Immundisolibacter sp.: one gene and its partner. The protein of the gene in region 1 purifies or fractionates together with the protein of each later gene. This does not show direct contact. Links are inferred from orthologs where the notes say so. Each region holds a gene or a part of one and is shown on either strand. Other genes may lie near its edges. The genes, in order: H5U26_RS02510 and H5U26_RS13280.

Region 1 (10,014 bases):
ATGAACCGTCTCGATCGTTATCGGGAAGCGTATAGCTCAGTCCTAGATTAAGGTAAACGCGATCGTCCAAGGTTTCCGCCAGCACGCCGCTGCTGAGCGCCGCAAGGCCGGCCGCGACGAGCAGTTGCTTTTTGTTGGTCATGAGAGTCTCCCGAGGTTACTGAAAAAACCGGATATGGCACATAGGAGCCACGTATCACCGTTGGGCAAGTCTACCCGACTCTTCCCAAGATAGCTGTGCGGTACAACACATCAGCAGATCGATTGCGCAAGATCAATCACCCGATCGCGTTTGCCGGATCGATATCTGCCGAGCCAAGGACATCGACCCACCGCCAGGCATCGCCGCCCAGCCAATGATCCACGACCCGTCATGGCAGTGGTCGCCGACGCCTGTCGCAGGCCACCAATGCACGAACATTGCAGGCGTCCAGGCCCGAGGTCTTGGCATGACCCACCGCCGCGAAAGGCACGTTTGGCGCTTGTCGATCGGCGCCCGAACATCAGGGTCACGCGCGCTCGTCGGCTGATCCGGCGAGTATGAGCCGCTAACCACATTATTGATAGTTGTGGCCTGTTCGCGCCGGCTCCATACCGCTGGCGATGGTGTTCTCGATCCAGCTTTCGGCATCGTTCAGCACCGCGGCAGGATCTGCCCCCTTCGTTGAAATGGCCGGCCCGATCGCCACCGTGATCGTGCCAGGATGCTTCAGGAACTGCCGCTTGCCCCACAGTTCACCCGCATTGTGCGCCACCGGCAGCACCGGCACGCCGGCCTGCACCGCCAGCAGCGCGCCGCCTGGGCGATAGCGACCGCGCTGGCCGGGGCGCATGCGGGTGCCTTCGGGGAAGATCACCACCCAAAGGCCATCGCCCAGCCGCTGCTTGCCCTGTGTGAGCATCTGCTCCATCGCGCGCCGCCCGGCGCCGCGGTCGATGGCGATCGGCCGCCCCATGGCCAGACCCCAGCCGAAAAACGGCACCCACAGCAGCTCGCGCTTCATCACCCAGACCAGCGGCGGGAACAGTTCCTGGAACACCAGCGTCTCCCAGGTCGACTGGTGCTTGGACAGCACCACGACCGGCCCGCTGGGCAGGTTCTCGCGCCCGATGACCCGGTAGCGGACACCGCAGGTCAGCTCCAGCCAGCGCAGATTGACGATGGCCCAGCTGCGGGTGAATGCGTAGCGGCGGGCAAACGGCAGCGCCGCCACCAGCGGCACCAGCGCACCCCAGGCGACGACGGTGACCAGCATGCCGGCCGAGAACAGCAGCGAGCGCAGAAACGTCAGCATGGCCAGTGACCCTCCAGCAGCCAGTCGGTGGCGGCCGCCAGGTCCGCAAAACCCGGCACGCCGAAGCTTTCCGCAAGTTCGCTCGCCTGCGGCCCGACCACCAGGGCGGCGACGCCCGCGGCGCGGGCCGCCTCCAGATCGCGCGCGGCGTCGCCGATCATCAGCGCGTCGCCGGGCGCAAAGCCGCATTCCGCCATCAGCCGCAGCAAGAGGCCGGCGGCCGGTTTGCGGCAGTCACAGCCCTCCTCGGGCCGGTGCGGGCAGTAGGCGATGGCGGCCAGGCGGGCGCCGGCGGCTTCGATTGCGGCGCGCATCCTGGCGTGGATGGCGTCCAGCGTCGGGACATCGAAATAACCGCGGCCGATGCCCGACTGGTTGGTGGCGACCGTCAGCCCGAAGCCGGCGCGGTGCAGGCGCGCCAGGGCCGCGAGCGCGCCCTCGATGGGCCTCCAGTCGTCGGGGCTGCGGATATAGTCGGCGCTGTCGTGATTGATCACGCCGTCGCGGTCCAGGATCAGCCAGCGCCGCGCGCCGCCGGGCGCGCTGGCAACGCCACTACTCACCCCTGCAGGCGCGACAGGTCGGCCACGGCCAGGAACAGCCGGTGCAGCTGCGCCAGCAGTGCCAGGCGGTTGCGCCGCACGGCGGCATCGTCGGCCATCACCATGACGGCATCGAAAAATGCGTCCACCGGTCCGCGCAGCGTGGCCAGCTGCCGGCACAGCGCAGCGTAATCGCCCCGGTCCGCCAGCGGTGCAGCGGCCTGTTCGGAGGCGGTGAGCGCGTCCAGCAGCGCTGTTTCGGCGGGTGATTCGAACAGCGCCGGGTCGATGTGGGCGTTCGCAGGCTCCGCGCCGGCCTTGGCCAGGATGTTCGCGATACGCTTGTTGGCGGCGATCAGGCTGCCAGCCTCGGGCAGGCTTCGAAAGCCCGCCACCGCCCGCAGGCGCCGGTCCAGATCCAGCAGCCGGCCCGGTTTGAGGCTCAGCACGGCGTCCAGTTCGTCGACCCTGAAGCCCTGCGCCTCGTAGTAGGCGGGCAGGCGACCCAGGATGAACTCGAACACCTGCGCCGTCAGCTGCGGCTTGCCGAACGGCTCGGCGGCGGCATCCAGCAAAGCCGGCAGGTCGAGCGGCAGCTGCGCCTCGATCAGCATGCGCGCCACCGCCAGTGCCGCCCGGCGCAGGCCGAAGGGGTCGCGGTCGCCGCCCGGCGTGCCGGCCACCCCGATGATGCCGGCCAGCGTGTCCAGGCGATCGGCCAGCGCCAGCGCCAGACCTTCGAGCGAGGCGGGCAGCGCGTCGCCGGCGTGGCGCGGCAGGTAGTGCTCGCGAATCGCCGTGCACACGGCGGCCGGTTCGCCGTCGTGGTCGGCGTAGTAGGCACCCATGTCGCCCTGCAACTCCGGGAACTCGCCGACCATCAGCGTCAGCAGATCCGCCTTGGCCAGGCGCGCGGCGCGCACCGTGTGCGCGGCATCGGCGCCGATCTCGCCGGCCAACAGGCCCGCCAGGCGTTCCACGCGCAGGGTCTTGTCGGCCAGCGTGCCCAGGCGCTGTTCATACACCACGCCGGCCAGACCCGCGCTGCGCTCGATCAGCGGCTGGCGGCGGTCGGAGTCCCAGAAATAGCGCGCATCGGCCAGGCGCGCGCGCAACACCCGCTCGTTGCCGGCGCGCACCCGCTGCGGCTCGGGGCTGTCGATGTTGGCGACGGTGATGAAATGCGCCAGCAGCTTGCCGTTTGCATCCAGCACGTGAAAGTACTTCTGGTGATCGCGCATGGCGGCGATCAGCACCGGTGCCGGCACCTGCAGAAAATCCGGGTCGAAGCCGCCGGCCACTGCCACCGGCCATTCCACCAGCGCGGTGACCTCGTCCAGCAGCGCCTCGTCCAGCACCGCCCGGCCGCCGAGCGCCGCCGCGGCGGCGCTGACGCACTCGGCCACCTGCGCGCGGCGGGCGGCGAAGTCGGCGATCACGCGCGCCGCTTCGAGGCTGGCCTCGTAATGGTCGGCATGGTCGACGACCAGCGGCTGCGGATGATGAAAACGGTGGCCATGGCTGAGGTTGCCGGCCGCCAGACCAAACCGTTCGAAGCCGATCACCTGCGCGCCGTGCAGCGCCAGCAGCCAGTGCACCGGGCGCACGAACTCGCCGTGCTCGCCGCTGCCCCAGCGCATGCGCCGGTCGATCGGCAGCGCCTTGAGCGCAGCGTCGAACAGGCGCGGCAGCGCCGCCGCCAGCGCCTCGCCGGGCTGGGTGTGGCGGTGCACCAGCCAGGCGCCCTTGTCGGTTTCGAGCGTCGTGAGCGCGCCCACCTCGACGCCGCAGGACTGCGCGAAGCCGAGCAGGGCGCGCGTCGGCTGGCCGTCGGCATCGAAGGCGGCCTTCAGCGCCGGGCCGCGGCGTTCGACCTCGCGCGCCGGCGCCTGATCGCGCACGTCGGCCACGCGCACGGCCAGCCGGCGCGGACTGGCGAACACCCGGCACGCCGCGCCGGGGTCGGCGAGCCCGGCCTCGACCAGGCCGCCGAGCAGGTGCTCGCCAAACGCCCGCGACAGCGCCTGCAGGGACCGCGGCGGCAGCTCCTCGGTGCCGATTTCGATCAGCAGCGCGGCCATCAGGCGGCCTCCCCCGCGGGCGCGGCGTAGGCCTCGGCCACCGCGCGGGCCAGGGTGCGCACGCGCAGGATGTAGCGGGCGCGCTCGGTGACGCCGATGGCGCGGCGCGCGTCCAGCAGGTTGAAGCTGTGCGAGGCCTTGAGCACCTGTTCATAGGCCGGCAGCGGCAGGCCGGCCTCGACCAGCGCCAGGCAGGTGCGCTCGGCGGCGTCAAAACCGGCCAGCAGCGCGTCCACCGGCGCGTGATCGAAGTTGTAGTGCGACTGCTCGACCTCGTTGCGGTGGTACACGTCGCGGTAGGTGATGCGCCCCTGCGGGCCGTCCACCCAGGTCAGGTCGTACACGCTGTCTGCGCCCTGCAGGTACATGGCAATGCGTTCCAGGCCATAGGTGATCTCGGCCGTCACCGGCCGGCACTCGATGCCGCCCACCTGCTGGAAATAGGTGAACTGCGTCACCTCCATGCCGTTGAGCCACACCTCCCAACCCAGGCCCCAGGCGCCCAGGGTCGGCGACTCCCAGTTGTCCTCGACGAAGCGGATGTCGTTCACCAGCGGGTCCACGCCCAGCTCGCGCAGCGAGTCCAGATAAAGCTCCTGGATGTCCAGCGGCGAGGGTTTGATGACCACCTGGAACTGGAAGTAATGCTGCAGACGGTTGGGGTTGTCGCCATAGCGGCCGTCGGTCGGCCGCCGCGACGGCTGCACATAGGCCGCCGCCCACGGCTGCGGGCCAAGTGCGCGCAGGAACGTGGCCGGGTGAAAGGTGCCGGCACCGACTTCCATGTCGAGCGGCTGCATCAGCGCGCAGCCCTGGCGTGCCCAGTAGCTCTGCAGGCGAAGGATCAGGTCCTGGAAGGTCACCGGCGGTCTCGCGTGGCGGAATCGGCTGAACCGCTCAGGGGCGGCCCCGAAAAGGGCGCGATTATAGCCGTCGGTGTTGCGCCGCCCGCGGGCGACAAGGCGCTGCGGGCCGTCATTCTCGCGTGGGTCCGGCGTGGCGTCGGGCGCAGTCAGCGCACCAGCAGCACCGGCCAGCCGCCATCGGCGACCAGGCGTTCGATCTGAGCCGGGTCTGCGAAGCGGCTGTCCGCGGCCAGGATCAGGCCCTGCGCGCGCTGAGCACTCAGGATGGCGACCAGCGCCGGCAGTTCGGCAAGCTCAGGCAAGGCCATGCGGTGCAGCTGCGCCGCGCCGGGCGTGCCGGCCAGCGCGGCCTGGCCGAAGGCTTCCAGCGACGGCGCCACCAGCAGCAGCGGCGCCGCCGGCGTCGTTGCCAATGCGCTTGCCAGCGCCAATACGGCCGCTGCGCCGCCGGGCGTATCAACCAGGGCCACCCAGCGCTCGCCAGGGCGCCGCTGCGGCGGCACCAGCAGCAGGGAGGAATCGGTCGCGACCAGCGCCGCCCGCGCCACCGAGCCGAGCCTGCTGGCCGCGCGGGCACTGCTGCCAAGCCCAGTCAGGCGCGCGTTGCGGGCTGCTTCCGACATCACCTGCGATGCCCGGCCGCGCACTACCTCGAAGCTCCAGGCGATCCGGCGGGCCTGGGCGGCGCGCGTCAGGGCATTGCGGGCGTCGCTCGCCAGGGCGCGCCAGTGGCGTTCAAGGTCGGTGGCGGTGAACGGCGCCGCCTGCCCGGACTGGGCGCGTATCTCGCGCACGAACGGCAAGCCGGCGGCGTGCAGCAGGTCTTCTTCTTCCACGAACAGCCCGGCCAGGCTGGCGCGCAGCGCCGCCGCCAAGTCGGCCGCCAGTTCCAGCGCCAGCAGGCTGGCGGCCGATGCATCGACCGCCACCAGGATGCGTTCCTGCGCCGGTTGCTCAGATATCGCCATTGCCGTTGCCCTCGCCGCCGTGCACCAGCGCGGCGCGGATGCGCGCGTACTCGGCCAGGCGGTCGGACACCAGGCCGTTGATGCTGCCTTCCGGATAAATGCCCTCGGCGTCCGCGACGCCTGCCGGCAGGCCGGTCAGCAGCTCGATGCCCTCGTCCACCGTGCGCACGGCGTAGACGTTGAACTGGCCGGCGGCCACCGCGTCGCGCACGTCGGCGCGCAGCATCAGGTGCTGCACGTTGGAGGCCGGGATCAGCACGCCCTGGTTGCCGGTCAGGCCGCGCGCCCGGCAGATGTCGAAAAAGCCCTCGATCTTCTCGTTGACGCCGCCGATGGCCTGCACCTCGCCGAACTGGTTCACGGAGCCCGTGACCGCCAGCGACTGGCGGATCGGCGCCTCGGCCAGCGCCGACAGCAGCGTGTACAGCTCGGCGCAGGATGCGCTGTCGCCGTCCACGCCGCTGTAGGACTGCTCGAACACCAGGCTGGCCGACAGCGACAGCGCCTCGCCGGCGGCGTAGCGTGCCGCCAGGAAGCTCGACAGGATCAGCACGCCCTTGGAGTGCAGCGGGCCGCCCAGTTCCACCTCGCGCTCGATGTCCAGCACGCGGCCCTGGCCGGGCCGCACGCGGGCAGTGATGCGGGTCGGCCGGCCGAACATGACCCCGCCCAGGCCCAGCACCGCCAGGCCGTTGATCTGCCCGACCCGCTCGCCGGCGGTATCGATCAGCAGCGTGTCGCGCAGGATGGCCTCCTGCACCCGCTCGCGCACGCGCCCGCTGCGCTGCTCCGCCGCGTCGATTGCCTGCTGCACGTGGCTTGGCAGCACCAACGCCGCGCCGGCCTGGCGCGCGAAATAGTCGGCTTGCGTCAGCAGGTCGCCCAGGTAGTTCAGGCGCACATCGACCCGCTGCGCGTCGCCAATGCTGCGCGAGGCGTGCTCGATCACGCGCGCCACGGCCGCCGAGCCGAACGGCAGCAGGCCCTGCCGGCTCGCCAGCGTGGCCAGCAGGCGTGCCAGGTCGCGCGTGGTGTCCGGACTGCGGCGCAGATCGTCCTCGAAATCCGCTGCCACCTTGAACAGCTCGGCGAACTCGGGGTCGTACTCGGCCAGCAGGTAGTACAGCCGGCGGTCACCGATCAGCAGCACGGTCACGTCCAGCGGAATCGGCTCCGGGTCCAGCGATACCGTGGTCAGCAGGCCGATCGCCCGCTCCAGTAGCTCGATGCGCAGCTCCTTGGCACGCAGCGCACGCTTCAAGGCATCCCAGGCATAGGGCTGGCCGAGCAGGCGCAGGGCGTCCAGCAGCAGGTAGCCGCCGTTCGCCTCGTGCAGCGCGCCCGGCTTGATCAGCGTGAAGTCCGTGGACAGCGTGCCGAAGCGGGCCTGGTGATCCAGCCGCCCGACCAGGTTCGGGTAGTTCGGCAGGTCGGCGTACACCACCGGCGCGCCGCGCCCGGCCGGGTGCTGGATCAGCAGGTTCACCTCGTAGCGGGTGAAGCTCGGCTCGGGCGCGAACGGCAGCCGCGGCGCGGCGTCCTCGCGCGTGGCGGTGAAATCGCCAACGTTGTCGACCACGTCGCGGCAGGCGGCGTCGAGGTATTCAGCCACGCCCGGTGTGCCCTCAAAGGCGGTCTTCAGTTCCGCGAAGGCCGGCTGCACCACGCTCATTGCCATGTCGTGGTCGAGCTCGCGGATGCGTCGGCGGGCTTCCTTCTGCCACTGCGGCAGGCGCCGCAGCCGCTCGCCCAGTTCCTGTTCGAGCTGCTCGATGTCGGCCTCGATGCGCTTGCGGGTCTCCTCGGGCAGCTTGTGGAAGGCGGCCGGCGACATCACTTCGCCACTGACCAGCGGCGCGAAGGCGAAGCCGCCCGGCGTGGTGATCAGCGCGATGTCCTTGGCGCGGGCACGCTCGCGGATCTCGTCGATGGCCTGCTCGTGGCGGTCCTTGAATTCCTGCTCGACCACCCGTCGCCGGGCCTGGTATTCGTCACTCTCGAAGGCGCTGGGCAGCGTGCTGTGCAGATCCTGGACCAGTTGCGCCACGGCCTCGCAAAAGCCCTTGCCCTGGCCGGGCGCGAAGCGCAGCGCGCGCGGCCGGTGCGGCTGCTCGAAGTTGTGCACGTAGCACCAGTCGGCCGGCGTTGCCTGGCTGGCCGCGCGCTGCTCGAGGAAACGGCGCACCACGCCGTGCCGGCCGGCGCCGGGCGTGCCCAGGATGAACAGGTTGTATCCGTCGCGGCGGATGCCGGTACCGAAGGCCAGCGCCGCCAGCGCCCGTTCCTGGCCGACCACGTCGACCGGCTCCGCCACCTCGGCGGTGCTCTGGTAGGGAATCAGCTCCGGCGCGCAGGGCGCATAAAGCTGTGCGGCTTTAAGTGGCTCGATCGCCATCGATGACTCCCCCTGCTCATGGTTCACCCGACCCGTGCCGGCCGGGAGGCGATGGTAACCAGCGCGCTGCGGATCGGCGCGCGATTAAGGTCAGGCCGCTTTCGATCGGGGAGGCTACGTCAGCGGTGAGTGTCGCAACGACCGCACCACCGACGGCACCGGTCGACTCAGCCGGCCGGTTGCTCCAGCACGCGCTTGAGTTCGTCCGGCGGCACGTAGCCGGGCAGCAGGCGGCCGTCGTCGAGCAGGATCGCCGGCGTGCCGGACACGCCGATCTTCTCGCCGGCGTGGAACTGCTCGGCAACCGGGTTTTCGCACACCTTGTCGGGGACGGTCTTGCCGGCCTTGGCATCGGTGAGCGCGGCCTTGCGGTCGGCGGCACACCAGACGTTTTCGGCCTTCTTGAACGACTCCGAGCCCTCGCCGGCGCGCGGGAAGGCCACGTAGCGCACGCTGATCCCGGCCGCGTTGTATTGACCCACATGGCGGTGCAGCTCGCGGCAATAGCCGCAGTCGATGTCGGTGAATACGGTAATGCGGTGCTGCGGCTTGGCGGCAGCGAACACGATCGCGTCGGCGTCGCGCAGCTGCCGCAGGAAGGCGACCCGCTGCGGCATCAGTTGCTCGCGCTCGACTTTCTGCAGCGCTGCGGCGGACAGGTTGCGCCGGCTGGCCAGCTCCACCAGCGGCCCGCCGAGCATGTGCTTGCCGTCGGCGCTGAAGTAATAGACGGTGCTGCCGAAGATCACCTCGTACAGGCCGGCGATGGCGGAGGGCTGCACGGAGGTCGGCGGCGCATCGGGCGATACCTTGGCCAGCACGGCGGCGAGTGCCGCCGGAGTGTCGGCGCGGGCGCCGGTGACGGTCAGCAGCGTCAGTCCGGCGAGCGCGCAAGCGAGAAGGCGTTTCATGGGTGGGTCCGATCGGGCGGGAGTGGGGCGGATTGTATGGGCTCAGCCGCGCGGGTGATGCTGGGCGTGCAGGGCCTTCAGGCGCTCGCGCGCCACGTGGGTGTAGATCTGGGTGGTTGAAAGATCGGCGTGGCCGAGCAGCATCTGCACCGCGCGCAGGTCGGCGCCATGATTGAGCAGGTGGGTTGCAAAGGCGTGACGCAGCGTGTGTGGCGAGGGCAGGCGCTCGAAGCCGGCCAGGCGCGCATGGTGGCGCAACCGGTGCCAGAAGGCCTGCCGCGTCATGCCGCCGCCGCGGCGGGTGACGAACAGCGCATCGCTGACCTGCCCATCGAGCAGCGCGCCGCGTGCCTTTGCCAGATAGGTCTGGATGCGCGCCACCGCGGTCTCGCCGACCGGCACCAGCCGCTCACGGGCGCCCTTGCCCAGCACCACCAGCACGCCGCGGTTCAGGTCCACCTGCGCGACGCGTAGGCTCACCAGCTCGCTCACCCGCAGGCCGCAGGCATACAGTAGCTCCAGCATGGCGGCGTCGCGCAGGGCCTCGGGCGTGTCGCCGCTGGGCACGGTCAGCAGGCGCTCGACGTCGGCCTCGGTGAGCGTTTTTGGCAGCGGCCGGCCCAGGCGCGGGGATTCGATGCGCGCGGTGGGGTCTTCGTGCCTTACGCCTTCGCGGACCAGATACCGGAAAAAGCCGCGCAGCGCCGACAGGCGGCGGCCGAGCGAGCGCGGCGCGAGCCCGGCTTGGGCAGGCGCGGCCAGGTAGCTGAGCAGGTCGGCACGGCTGGCGCCGGCCAGCGGCGCGCCGCGCAAGGACATGTGCGCCGCAAAGCTGAGCAGGTCGGTGCGGTAGGCGGCGAGCGTCAGGCGGCTGGCGCCGCGCTCCAGCCACAGGCTGTCGAGGAACTGTTCAAGCAGGGGTTCGACCGGCGGTTTGGTCGGGGCGGCGGCCGGCG
Region 2 (10,185 bases), on another replicon or contig:
CGCCTCGGCCAGCCGGCTGCCGCCCACGTCTTCACTGCGCCCGACGATCCATGCGCCACACCTGCGCCGCGCTTGCCCTGTTGTTGTGCCTGCTGGCTGCACCGGCCGCGGCCCGCGGCGTGTACGGCTGGGTCGAGTTCGCGGAATTGCACCTCGATGGCCAGCCGCTGAAGCTAAAGGCCAAGCTCGACACCGGCGCGCGCAGCTCCTCGCTGGATGCCACCGACATCACGCCCTTCGAGCGTGACGGCGGGCGCTGGGTGCGCTTTCGGGTCAGCCGATCGGGGCTTCAGGAAGCACCGCTCATGGAGCAGCCGGTGGTGCGTTACGTGCGCATCAAGCGCCACAGCGGTCCCTACGACCGCCGGCCGGTGATCCGCCTGCCGCTGTGCCTGGGCGACGAGCTGCGCACGGTCGAGGTCAACCTGACCGATCGCGGGCGCTTCATCTATCCGCTGCTGCTGGGGCGCAAGGCGCTGGCACGCCTGGCGGTGGTCGATCCGGCCCGTACCTTCGTCCGCGAGCCGCGCTGCCAGGCCGGTGTCAAAGGGGAGTAGTGTCCTGCGCAACCGGCATCTGCTGATCCTGTGCCTGCTGCTGGTTGCGGCCGGCGGCAGCCTTTTTCTGTACAAGTGGCTCGATCTTGGCGTGCCGATCAAGGCCGACAACGCCATCGGGGCCTGGACCGTGGAGGCGCGCATCCGCTTCACGGCGCAGTCCGGCAAACCGGTCAAGGTGCGCTTTGCGGTGCCGCTGCGCCCGCCCGGCTTTGCCCTGCTGGACGAGACCTTCGTGTCGAGCGGTTACGGTCTGTCGACGGCCGTGCAGGATGGCGACCGCGAGGCGCTGTGGGCCATCCGCCGCGCCCGCGGCGAGCAGGAGCTGTACTACCAGGCGGTGGTCTACCCGGCCCGCGACACGGCCCAGTCCAGCGGCTCGCGCCCGCCGCCGGTGGAGCCGCCGCAGTTCAGCGACGCGCAGGCCGCTGTGGTGACCAGCCTGGTCGAGCAGATTCGCGCCCACTCGGCGGACATCGCCACCTTCGCCGTCGAAACCCTGCAGCGGCTGGGTGCCCGCGACAACAGCGACATCAACCTGCTGCTGGCCGGTGATAACTCCCCGGAGCGCCGCGCCGAAGTCGCCGCCGGCATTCTGGCCACGGCCAATATCGCCGCCCGTCCGGTGTACGGCTTCCAGCTCCAGAAGGAAGGTCGGCGCCTGCCGCTGCTGACGCGCCTGGAAGTCCACAACGGCGAGCGCTGGCTGTCGTTTGACCCGCTGAGCGGCGCCCAGGGCCAACCGGACGATTTCCTGGTCTGGTCGCGCGGCAAGCCGCCGCTGCGCGACAGCGACGGCGTACGCCACCTGCGGCTCGAATTCTCGGCCGCCGAGAATACCTACGAGGCCCTGGCCGTGGCTCGTCAGCGCGCCGCCGAGCGCGGCTCACTGGCGCTGCAGTTCTCGCTGCTGAGCCTGCCGGTGCAGATGCAGATGGTGTACCGGGTGGTGCTGACCATGCCGCTGGGGGCGCTGATCATCGTGCTGCTGCGCAACGTGGTCGGCATCAAGGCCTTCGGCACCTTCGCGCCGATCCTGATCGCGCTGGCGTTTCGGGAAACCAGGCTTTTGAACGGCATCCTGCTGTTCACCGGCATCGTTGCGCTGGGTCTGGGCGCGCGCTTTTACCTGGAGCGGCTCAAGCTCCTGCTGGTGCCGCGCCTGGCCTCGGTGCTGACCGTGGTGGTGCTGATGATGGCGACCTTGAGCGTGCTGACCTACCAACTGGGCATCGGCGCCGGGCTGTCGGTGGCGCTGTTTCCGATGGTGATCCTGACCATGACCATCGAGCGCATGTCGATCGGCTGGGAAGAGGCCGGTCCGCGCGAGGCCCTGCAACAGGCCGGCGGCAGCCTGCTGGCGGCCTCGCTGGCGTACCTGGTGATGACCGAGCGGCAGGTGCAGCACCTGGTGTTCATGTTCCCGGAACTGCTGCTGATCGTGCTGGCCATCACGCTGGCCCTGGGCCGCTACACCGGCTATCGCCTGACCGAGCTGCGACGCTTCAAGGCACTGGCCGGATGATCACGTTCCCCTGGCAACGGGCTCGGGCGCTGCGCGCGCACGGCGTGCTCGGCATGAACCAGCGCAACGGGGACTTCATCGCCCGGGTCAACCCGCGCCGCCTGTATCCGCTGGTGGACGACAAGGTGCGCACCAAGACCTTGGCCCAGGCGGCCGGCATCCAGGTGCCGCAGCTGTACGGCCTGATCGCCATCCAGCACCAGGTCCTGCAGTTGCCCAAGCTGCTGGAGGGCCGCGAGGATTTTGTCGTCAAGCCGGTCAACGGCAGCGGCGGCAATGGCGTGCTGGTCATCGTCGGGCGTCGCAAGGGCCGCTACCGCAAGGCCAGCGGCGCTCAGCTGACCGAGGACGAACTCGAACACCACGTCTCGAACACCCTGTCGGGCCTGTACAGCCTCGGCGGGCAGCCGGACGCGGCGATGATCGAGTACCGCGTCAAGGTCGACCCGGTGTTCGAGCCGATCTCGCACCAGGGCGTGCCGGACCTGCGCACGGTGGTCTACAAGGGCTATCCGGTGCTGGCCATGGTGCGCCTGCCGACCGCGCTTTCGGACGGCAAGGCCAACCTGCACCAGGGCGCCATCGGTGCCGGGATCGACATCGCCAGCGGCCTGACCGGCCGCGGCGTCTGGCGCAACGAGGTGATCGACGAACACATCGACACCGGCAACCCGATCACCGGCGTGCAGGTGCCGCAGTGGGAGACGCTGCTGGAGCTGGCCGCCCGCTGCTACGACATCAGCGGCCTGGGCTATCTGGGCGTGGACTTCGTGCTGGACCGCGATTTCGGGCCGATGATGCTGGAGATGAACGCCCGCCCGGGTCTGAACATTCAGATCGCCAACCAGACCGGCCTGCTGCCGCGCCTGGCCACCGTGGACGCGCACGGCCGGGAAGGCGCCAGCGTGGCCGAGCGGGTGGCGTTTGCGCGGCAGCGCTTCGGGCGTCCCTGACCCGGGCCGCTGCCATGCGCCATCCGGGTGGCAGCGCCGCCCCGGCGCGAACGGCCGGGGCGGCGTCTGCCACGGACTACCAGCGCGCCTTGACCCCGCGCGTGTCCAGGTGCAGAAACGCGCCGTGGTAGGCATTGGGCGCGTAGGCCGACAGGCCGCCGATGAAGCGCTGCCAGCCGGCCTCGCCCTGCGCCGCGTCGACGATTTCAAACAGCAGCCGGGCATCTTCCCGATCATGGCGGCGGTCGCCGTTGAGGTCGTCCATGCGCCCGTCGCCGTCCTCATCGATGAACACGTCGGCCGCATCGCCCCACTGATGGCGGCTGAAACGGGTGTCGCCCAGCTGGCGGTTGTAGTGCGGCGTGCGATAGCCGCTCATCACGGTCAGGCCGCCGCTGGCGATGCCGGCGCGCGCAAAGCGCTCCATGGCCGCCTCCAGCGCCAGCGGCAGCCGCTCGCGCAGCGCCACGTAGCGCGGCCCGCGGGCCGCCTGCTTGCAGACGAATTGCCCGAGCTTCAGGTGCGGCGTCAGCGGCAGCTCGGCGCTGCGGGCATTGATCTCGATGAAACCTTCCGGCGGCCGGTACAGCGCCTGGCCGCCGGGGTGGTTCGGGTAATCGCCGATCAGGTAGCCGTTCAGCGCGCCGCCGCGCAGCGCCTGCCGCGGCGTGGTGACCAGCGCCGTGAAGCGCATCCGCGCCCCGTCGGCGCGTCGAACCTCCAGCGTGTAGGCGCCCGGCTTGCCGGGCGCGGTCCAGCGCCACTGGGCCGCGCCGAGGCGCTGGACCGCGCCGGCGCCGGCATCGAGCGTGAAGGTGCCGCTGTCGGGGTTCTCCACCTGCAAGGTGATGGCCTGCCCGGCGCTGGCCACCAGCGGGTTGACCGCCAGTCCAGAGCGCTCGGTGCCCCAGCGCACGCTGAAGCCGGCACCACCGGACGTGCCCGATGCCGGCGTCAACATGGCCAACTGCAGCGGCGCCGCCAGTGCCGGCATCACGCCGGCCAGGCCCAGTACGACGCAGCACAGCCAACGCGCCAGCCAGTGACCGAAACAGTGCCGGCCCATACGTCAATCTCCCTGAATCGGTGTGACAAGCGCCGCCGCCAGCGGCGCATCGCGGTCGTAGATATCGCGTCGAAACTGTACCGTCCCGTCACTGTCCACCCAGGCGGTCCAGTACAGCAGGTAGACCGGTACCGGCTCACGCAAGTTCACGGTGCGCGTCTGGCCGCTGTCGATGGCCGCGCGCAGCGCCTCGGGCGACCAGCGCGGGTCGCCCGACAGCAGCCAGTCGGCCAGCGCCAGCGGCTCCTGCAGCCGGATGCAGCCGGAACTGAAGCCGCGCTCGGCATGCTCAAACAGCGCCCGCGCCGGGGTGTCGTGCAGGTAGACGTCATGGGCGTTCGGGAACATGAACTTGATCCGCCCGAGCGCATTCCACGGCCCCGGATCCTGGCGCAAACGGTACGGCAGCGGGGTCCTGAGGTGCTGCCAGTCGATGGTGGCCGGGTCGATCTGGCGCGCGTCCTCGGCCCAGCCGCTGAGCACCCGTATATGCTCCCTGGCCAGATAATCCGGATCGCGACGGATCAGCGGCAGCTTGTCCTGCGCCGCCAGGCGCGGCGGAACTTCCCAGTAGGGGTTTAGCACCAGATAGCGGATGCGGTCCGAGAATTCCGGCGTCGGCCGGTAGGGCTGTCCTACCACTACGCGCATGCGCAGCGCCACCGCCGGACCGTCGATGGCCTCCAGCGTGAAGGCCGCCATGTTGACGCGCACCTGACGCCGCCCCGGCGCGGCGCCCAGCCAGCGTCTGCGCTCCAGGTTGGCGATGAGCTGGTCGACGCGAAAGCTCACCGGCGTGTTCAGCGCCCGGCGCGTCTGGCGACCGACGGCGCCATCGACGTCGAGCCCGTGGCGAGCCTGAAAACGGCGCACTGCGGCCTCGAGCGGCGCATCGAACAGCGCCTCGCCATCGCCGACCGGGCCGTCCATGCCCTCGCGTGCCAGGCGCTGACGCAGCACAGCCAGCAGCGGGTCACGATCACCCGGCCGCAGGGTCGGGCCGTCGGGCAGCAGCGGCCAGCCACCCGTGGCAGCGATGGCACGGTAATGCGCCAGGGCCTGCTGCAGGCGCGGATAGCCGGCCAGGGAGGAGCCGAGCCCGGACAGGAACGCCGCTGCGGATTCGGCCTGCTGCAGGCGCGCCGGCAGATCGGCATCCACCGCCAGCAAGCGCCGGCGTGGGGTGAGCCCGCCGACCTCGATCCTGCCGCCACGCACGTGCGAACCGAGCATCAACAGGCCGTCGCTGAGCAGCAGATCGAGCATCGCCTGCCCGGCCGCAGATCGATCTGCGCGTTGCGCATCGATGGCGGCGAGGTGGTAGTCGGCCGCGCGCAGACCGTGCGCGGCTGCGCCCGCCAGCTCGGCGCGCGCCGCATCCGCGCGCCGAGCGTCCCACAGCGGCGCGTAGCCGCGCACCGCATACAGCGGTCGCAGCAGCTCCGGGGCGTACAGCGACCGTTCGGCCGTAAGGCTCGGTGCCGCCAGCGCGGCCTGCAGCGCCTCGGCCACCGGCTCGGAGGCTGCCGCACTCCCCCAGGCCAGAGCGGCGAGCAGCCACCCCAGCCAGGCGCCCGCCCGCAGCGGGCGGCGCACGGCGGGCAGCAAGCGATAGGCGGGAATCCGCTGCGTCAGTGGTGATGACCGCCGGGGCCGTGCACGTGGCCGTGCGCCAGCTCCTCGGCTGTCGCCGCGCGCACGCCAAGCACCTCGACTGCGAAATGCAGCGTCTGGCCGGCCAGCGGATGGTTCGCGTCCACGGTGATGCCGTCCTCGCTCACCTCGGCCACGCGTACCGACATGCGTCCGCCGTGTTCATCGCTGGCGTGAAACTGCATGCCCGGCTCGATGTCCATGTCGGCCGGAAAGCGATCGCGCGGCACCACCTGCACGCGCGCCGGGCTGTGCTCCCCGTAGGCATCGGCCGGGGCGATGGTCAGCTCCAGCTTGTCGCCGGCAGCGTGCCCGGTCAGCGCCTTTTCCAGGCCCGGAATCACCGAGTGGCGGCCGTGCACGAAGGCAAACGGATCGGCTGCGGTGGCACTGTCCAGCTCCTCGCCGGCGTCGTCGCGCAGGGTGTAAGCGAGGGTCACGACACAGTCGTCGGCTATGCGCATGGCGCGGCTCCGGTAAAAAGCGGGTCGCCAGTTTAGCAGTTGGCGCTTGCCCACTTGCCGGCGGGCGACCGCGCGTGCGGCGCTCAAGCTGACTTGCTGGCGCCCGCACCGATGCGGCGTGGCCGCAGGCGTGGCCCGCTCCTACAATCGCGGCATGAACAACGCCGATTTCGTCGCCCGCGATCTGGCCGTGCTGTGGCATCCGTGCACGCAGATGCAGGATCACGAGTGGCTGCCGCTGGTGCCGATCCGCCGCGGCGCTGGGGTATGGCTGGAGGATTTCGACGGCCGGCGCTACCTGGACGCCATCAGCTCGTGGTGGGTGAACCTGTTCGGGCACGCCAATCCGTACATTTCGGCCGCCGTCGCCCGGCAGGCGGGACAGCTCGAACAGGTCATCTTCGGCGGCTTTTCGCACGAGCCGGCACTGCTGCTGGCCGAGCGGCTGGTGGCGCTCGCGCCGCCGTCGCTGGCGCGCTGTTTTTTTGCCGACAACGGTTCGTCCGCGGTGGAGGTCGCGCTCAAGATGAGCTACCACTACTGGCGCAACTGCGGCATCGGCGGCAAATCCCGCGTCATCAACCTGCGCGGCGCCTACCACGGTGAGACGCTGGGCGCGCTGGGAATCGGCGACGTCGGCCTGTACCGCGACGCCTACGCCGAGCTGCTGCGCGCGCCAATCACCGCGCCTTCTCCCGACGCCTACGAGCGCGAGCCCGGCGAGAGCTGGGCTGAGGTGGCGCAGCGGCGCCTGGCCGACATGCAGGCGCTGCTCGAAGCCCACGCGCACGAGGTCTGCGCGGTCATCGTCGAGCCGCTGGTGCAGTGCGCCGGCGGCATGCGCATGCACCACCCGGCCTACCTGACCGGCCTGCGGGCGCTGTGCGACCGCTACCGGGTGCATCTGATCGCCGACGAGATCGCGGTCGGCTTCGGGCGCACCGGCACGCTGTTTGCCTGCGAGCAGGCCGGCATCGCGCCGGATTTTCTGTGCCTGTCCAAGGGCCTGACCGGCGGCTACCTGCCGCTGGCGGTAGTGCTGACCACGGATGCCGTGTACCAGGCCTTCTACGCCGACTACGCCAGCCAGCGCGCCTTTTTGCACTCGCACAGCTACAGCGGCAATCCGCTCGGCTGCGCGGCGGCGCTGGCCACGCTGGACATCTTCGCCAGCGAACCGGTGCTCGAGCGCAACCGCGCGTTGGCGGCGGCCATGGCGCGCGAGACGGCGCATCTGGTGGACCATCCGCACGTAGCCGAAGTGCGCCAGACCGGCATGATCCTGGCCATCGAGCTGGTGCAGGACAAGGCCAGCCGCCGGCCGTATCCGTGGCAGGAACGCCGCGGCCTGCGCGTCTATCAGCATGGCCTGAGCGAGGGCGTGCTGCTGCGGCCGCTCGGCAACGTCGTCTACTTCATGCCGCCATACGTCATCACCGAGGACGAAATCGTCCTGCTGGCGCGGGTGGCCTGCGCCGGCATCGATCTTGCTGTTCGGCAGTAGTCGATGGCAGGCCGCCACACGCTGGCAATCCGGCCGCGCTAAAACACCCCGCACCCAATCGTTCACCGGGATTCGCCATGACACACGCCCAATTCTCATCCGCCTGGCAGACCGTTGCCGCCGCCCAAATCCGCCTGGCGGGCTGCCGCATGACCGAGCTGTTCGCCGCCGATCCGCAGCGCGTGGCGCGCTACACGCTGGGCGTGGCCGGCCTGCACGTGGATCTGTCCAAGCATCTGCTGGACGATGCTGCCCTGGCCGCGCTGCTGGCGCTGGCGGAGGCGGCCGAATTGCCGCGCTGGCGCACGGCGCTGTTTGCCGGTGAGCCGATCAACAACAGCGAGGGCCGCCCGGCCCTGCACACGGCCCTGCGCGATGCCTCGCCGGAACCGATTGTGGTCGACGGACAGGACATCAAGCCCGGCGTGGCCGCCATGCACCGGCAGATCGCGGATCTGGCCGACGCGGTGCGCAGCGGGCGGCGCGTCGGCGCCAGCGGCCAGCGTTTCACGCAGGTGGTGAACCTGGGTATCGGCGGCTCGTATTGGGGTCCGGCGCTGGCGCTGGAAGCCCTGCATGAACTCGCCACGCCGGACATGCGCATCGATTTCGTCTCCAACGTCGACCCGGCGCCGCTCAAGCGCGTGCTGGCGCAATGCGAGCCGGAACGCACGCTGTTTCTGGTGTCCTCCAAGAGCTTTGGCACCACCGAGACGCTCTACAACTATCAGACGGCGCGCGCCTTCATGGCCGGGCAGCTGGCCGAGGGGGTCGACCGCCATTTCATCGCCGTCACCGCCAATTCGGACAAGGCGCGGGCGTTGGGATTTGCGCAGGATGCGATCGTCACCTTTCCCGAGTGGGTCGGCGGGCGCTATTCGCTGTGGTCGGCGATCGGCCTGCCGGCGGCCATCGGCTTGGGCGCGGACCGCTTCGCGCAGCTGCTCGAAGGCGCCGCGGCCATGGACCGGCACTTCCTGACCGCCCCGCCGGCGCACAACCTGCCGCTGCTGCTGGGCCTGCTGGACGTCTGGTACGCCAGTTTCTGGGGCTTTGGCAGCCGCGCGCTGTTGCCCTATGACCAGGGGCTGCGCCTGTTGCCGACCTACGTGCAGCAGCTGGCGATGGAAAGCGACGGCAAGGGCGTGGACCGCGACGGCCAGCCGCTCGACTATCCCACCTGTCCGGTCGTCTGGGGTGGCAACGGCAACGACGGCGAGCACACCTTCTACCAGTTGCTGCACCAGGGTCCGGCCACCATTCCGGCCGAATTCGTGGTGTGCACCCGGCCCGATGCGGACCTGCCCGGCCACCGCCGGCGGCTGGTCGCACAGTGCCTGGCGCAGGCCGAAGCGCTGCTCACCGGCTTTGATGCACCTGACAAGCCGCATGCCCGCTGCCCCGGCAACCGGCCGAGCACAATGTTCCTGCTGCCGGACATGACGCCGCAGCTGCTGGGCGCGCTGCTGGCCTGCCACGAGCACCGCACCTTCACCAGTGGAGTGCTGTGGCGGGTCAATCCGTTCGATCAGTTCGGCGTGGAGCTGGGCAAGCGCCTGGCCGGCACACTGGAGCGGGAGCTGGGCGGGCAGGGCGTGCCCGGCGCCGCGCACGATGCTTCCACCGCCGCGCTGCTGGACAGCGCCCGCGGCCGGCTCGGCAGCTAGCCGGTTGCCGGCCGCGCTGGCGGGTTGTTGGCGCGAGGCGCCCGCCGCGGCCGCTGCTTCTGCTAAGGTAGCCGGGCCGTCGACACGCGGCGCATTCCAACCCGATTTTTCAATGGCCGCGAGTCCACCGTTCCGACTCAAGGGCAGCCTGGTGACGCTGTCCATACTGAAGCCGCTGAGCACCGATTTGTCCGCAATCGACGCCGGCCTGGCCGCCAAGGTGGCGCAGGCGCCGGCGCTGTTCGACCGCGCGCCGCTGTTGCTGGACCTGGCCGATCTGGCCGAGCCGCAGGCCCTGGACCTGGCCGGTCTGCGCGCGCTGGTGGCACGGCTGGGCTTCGTGCCGGTCGCGGTGCGCGGCGGCGGCGACACGGTGGCCAGTGCCGCCGCGGCACTGGGCCTTGGCGTGCTGGGCGAAGGTCGCCTGCCGCCGGACGCCGAGCCGGCACCACCACCGGCCCAGGAAGAACCGCCGCCACCATCCGCCACCGCGAACGCTGCAGCCGGGCCGGACGCGGCAGCCCCGATCGCCCCCGCGCCGACGCGGCTCATCACCCAGACCGTGCGCTCGGGACAGCAGGTGTACTCGCGCGGTGACCTGATCGTGCTGGCCGGCGTCAGCCCCGGCGCGGAGCTGCTGGCCGACGGCCACATTCATGTTTACGGCCCGCTGCGTGGGCGGGCGCTGGCGGGGCTTCGCGGCAACACGCAGGCGCGCATCTACTGCCGCGCGCTGGAGGCCGAGCTGATCGCCGTCGCTGGCTGTTTTCAGGTGGCCGAGGACATTGACCCGGCC

Evidence for each region.
Region 2: the proteins of H5U26_RS02510 (region 1) and H5U26_RS13280 purify together in Escherichia coli (affinity purification with mass spectrometry, with the first as the bait; 2 studies listed by BioGRID). This does not show direct contact. The link is inferred for Immundisolibacter sp. from one-to-one orthologs.

The regions. Positions count from the first base shown.
Region 1 is NZ_JACIZD010000001.1:520,106-530,119, reverse strand. Bases 7,187-9,969 are described here. They hold H5U26_RS02510 (thioredoxin fold domain-containing protein), read right to left. Parts: upstream 9,059-9,969; coding sequence 8,315-9,058; downstream 7,187-8,314. Other genes in these bases: xerD (site-specific tyrosine recombinase XerD), read right to left, coding at 9,101-9,969; H5U26_RS02515 (ATP-binding protein), read right to left, coding at 7,187-8,147. In the rest of the region: H5U26_RS02545 (OmpA family protein), read right to left, coding at 1-142; H5U26_RS02540 (lysophospholipid acyltransferase family protein), read right to left, coding at 558-1,295; gmhB (D-glycero-beta-D-manno-heptose 1,7-bisphosphate 7-phosphatase), read right to left, coding at 1,289-1,858; glyS (glycine--tRNA ligase subunit beta), read right to left, coding at 1,855-3,918; glyQ (glycine--tRNA ligase subunit alpha), read right to left, coding at 3,918-4,781; H5U26_RS02520 (universal stress protein), read right to left, coding at 4,931-5,752; more of H5U26_RS02515, read right to left, coding at 5,739-7,186; more of xerD, read right to left, coding at 9,970-10,014. UniProt on the Escherichia coli protein: Acts as a disulfide isomerase, interacting with incorrectly folded proteins to correct non-native disulfide bonds.
Region 2 is NZ_JACIZD010000017.1:17,489-27,673, forward strand. What follows is about bases 4,476-7,429. They hold H5U26_RS13280 (peptidylprolyl isomerase), read right to left. Parts: upstream 6,219-7,429; coding sequence 5,733-6,218; downstream 4,476-5,732. Other genes in these bases: H5U26_RS13275 (L,D-transpeptidase family protein), read right to left, coding at 4,476-5,697; H5U26_RS13285 (adenosylmethionine--8-amino-7-oxononanoate transaminase), read left to right, coding at 6,373-7,429. Also shown: H5U26_RS13255 (ATP-dependent zinc protease), read left to right, coding at 51-557; H5U26_RS13260 (inactive transglutaminase family protein), read left to right, coding at 541-2,082; H5U26_RS13265 (alpha-L-glutamate ligase-like protein), read left to right, coding at 2,079-3,035; H5U26_RS13270 (D-Ala-D-Ala carboxypeptidase family metallohydrolase), read right to left, coding at 3,112-4,101; more of H5U26_RS13275, read right to left, coding at 4,105-4,475; more of H5U26_RS13285, read left to right, coding at 7,430-7,722; pgi (glucose-6-phosphate isomerase), read left to right, coding at 7,800-9,389; septum site-determining protein MinC, read left to right, coding at 9,502-10,185. UniProt on the Escherichia coli protein: Folding helper with both chaperone and peptidyl-prolyl cis-trans isomerase (PPIase) activities. Chaperone activity prevents aggregation of unfolded or partially folded proteins and promotes their correct folding.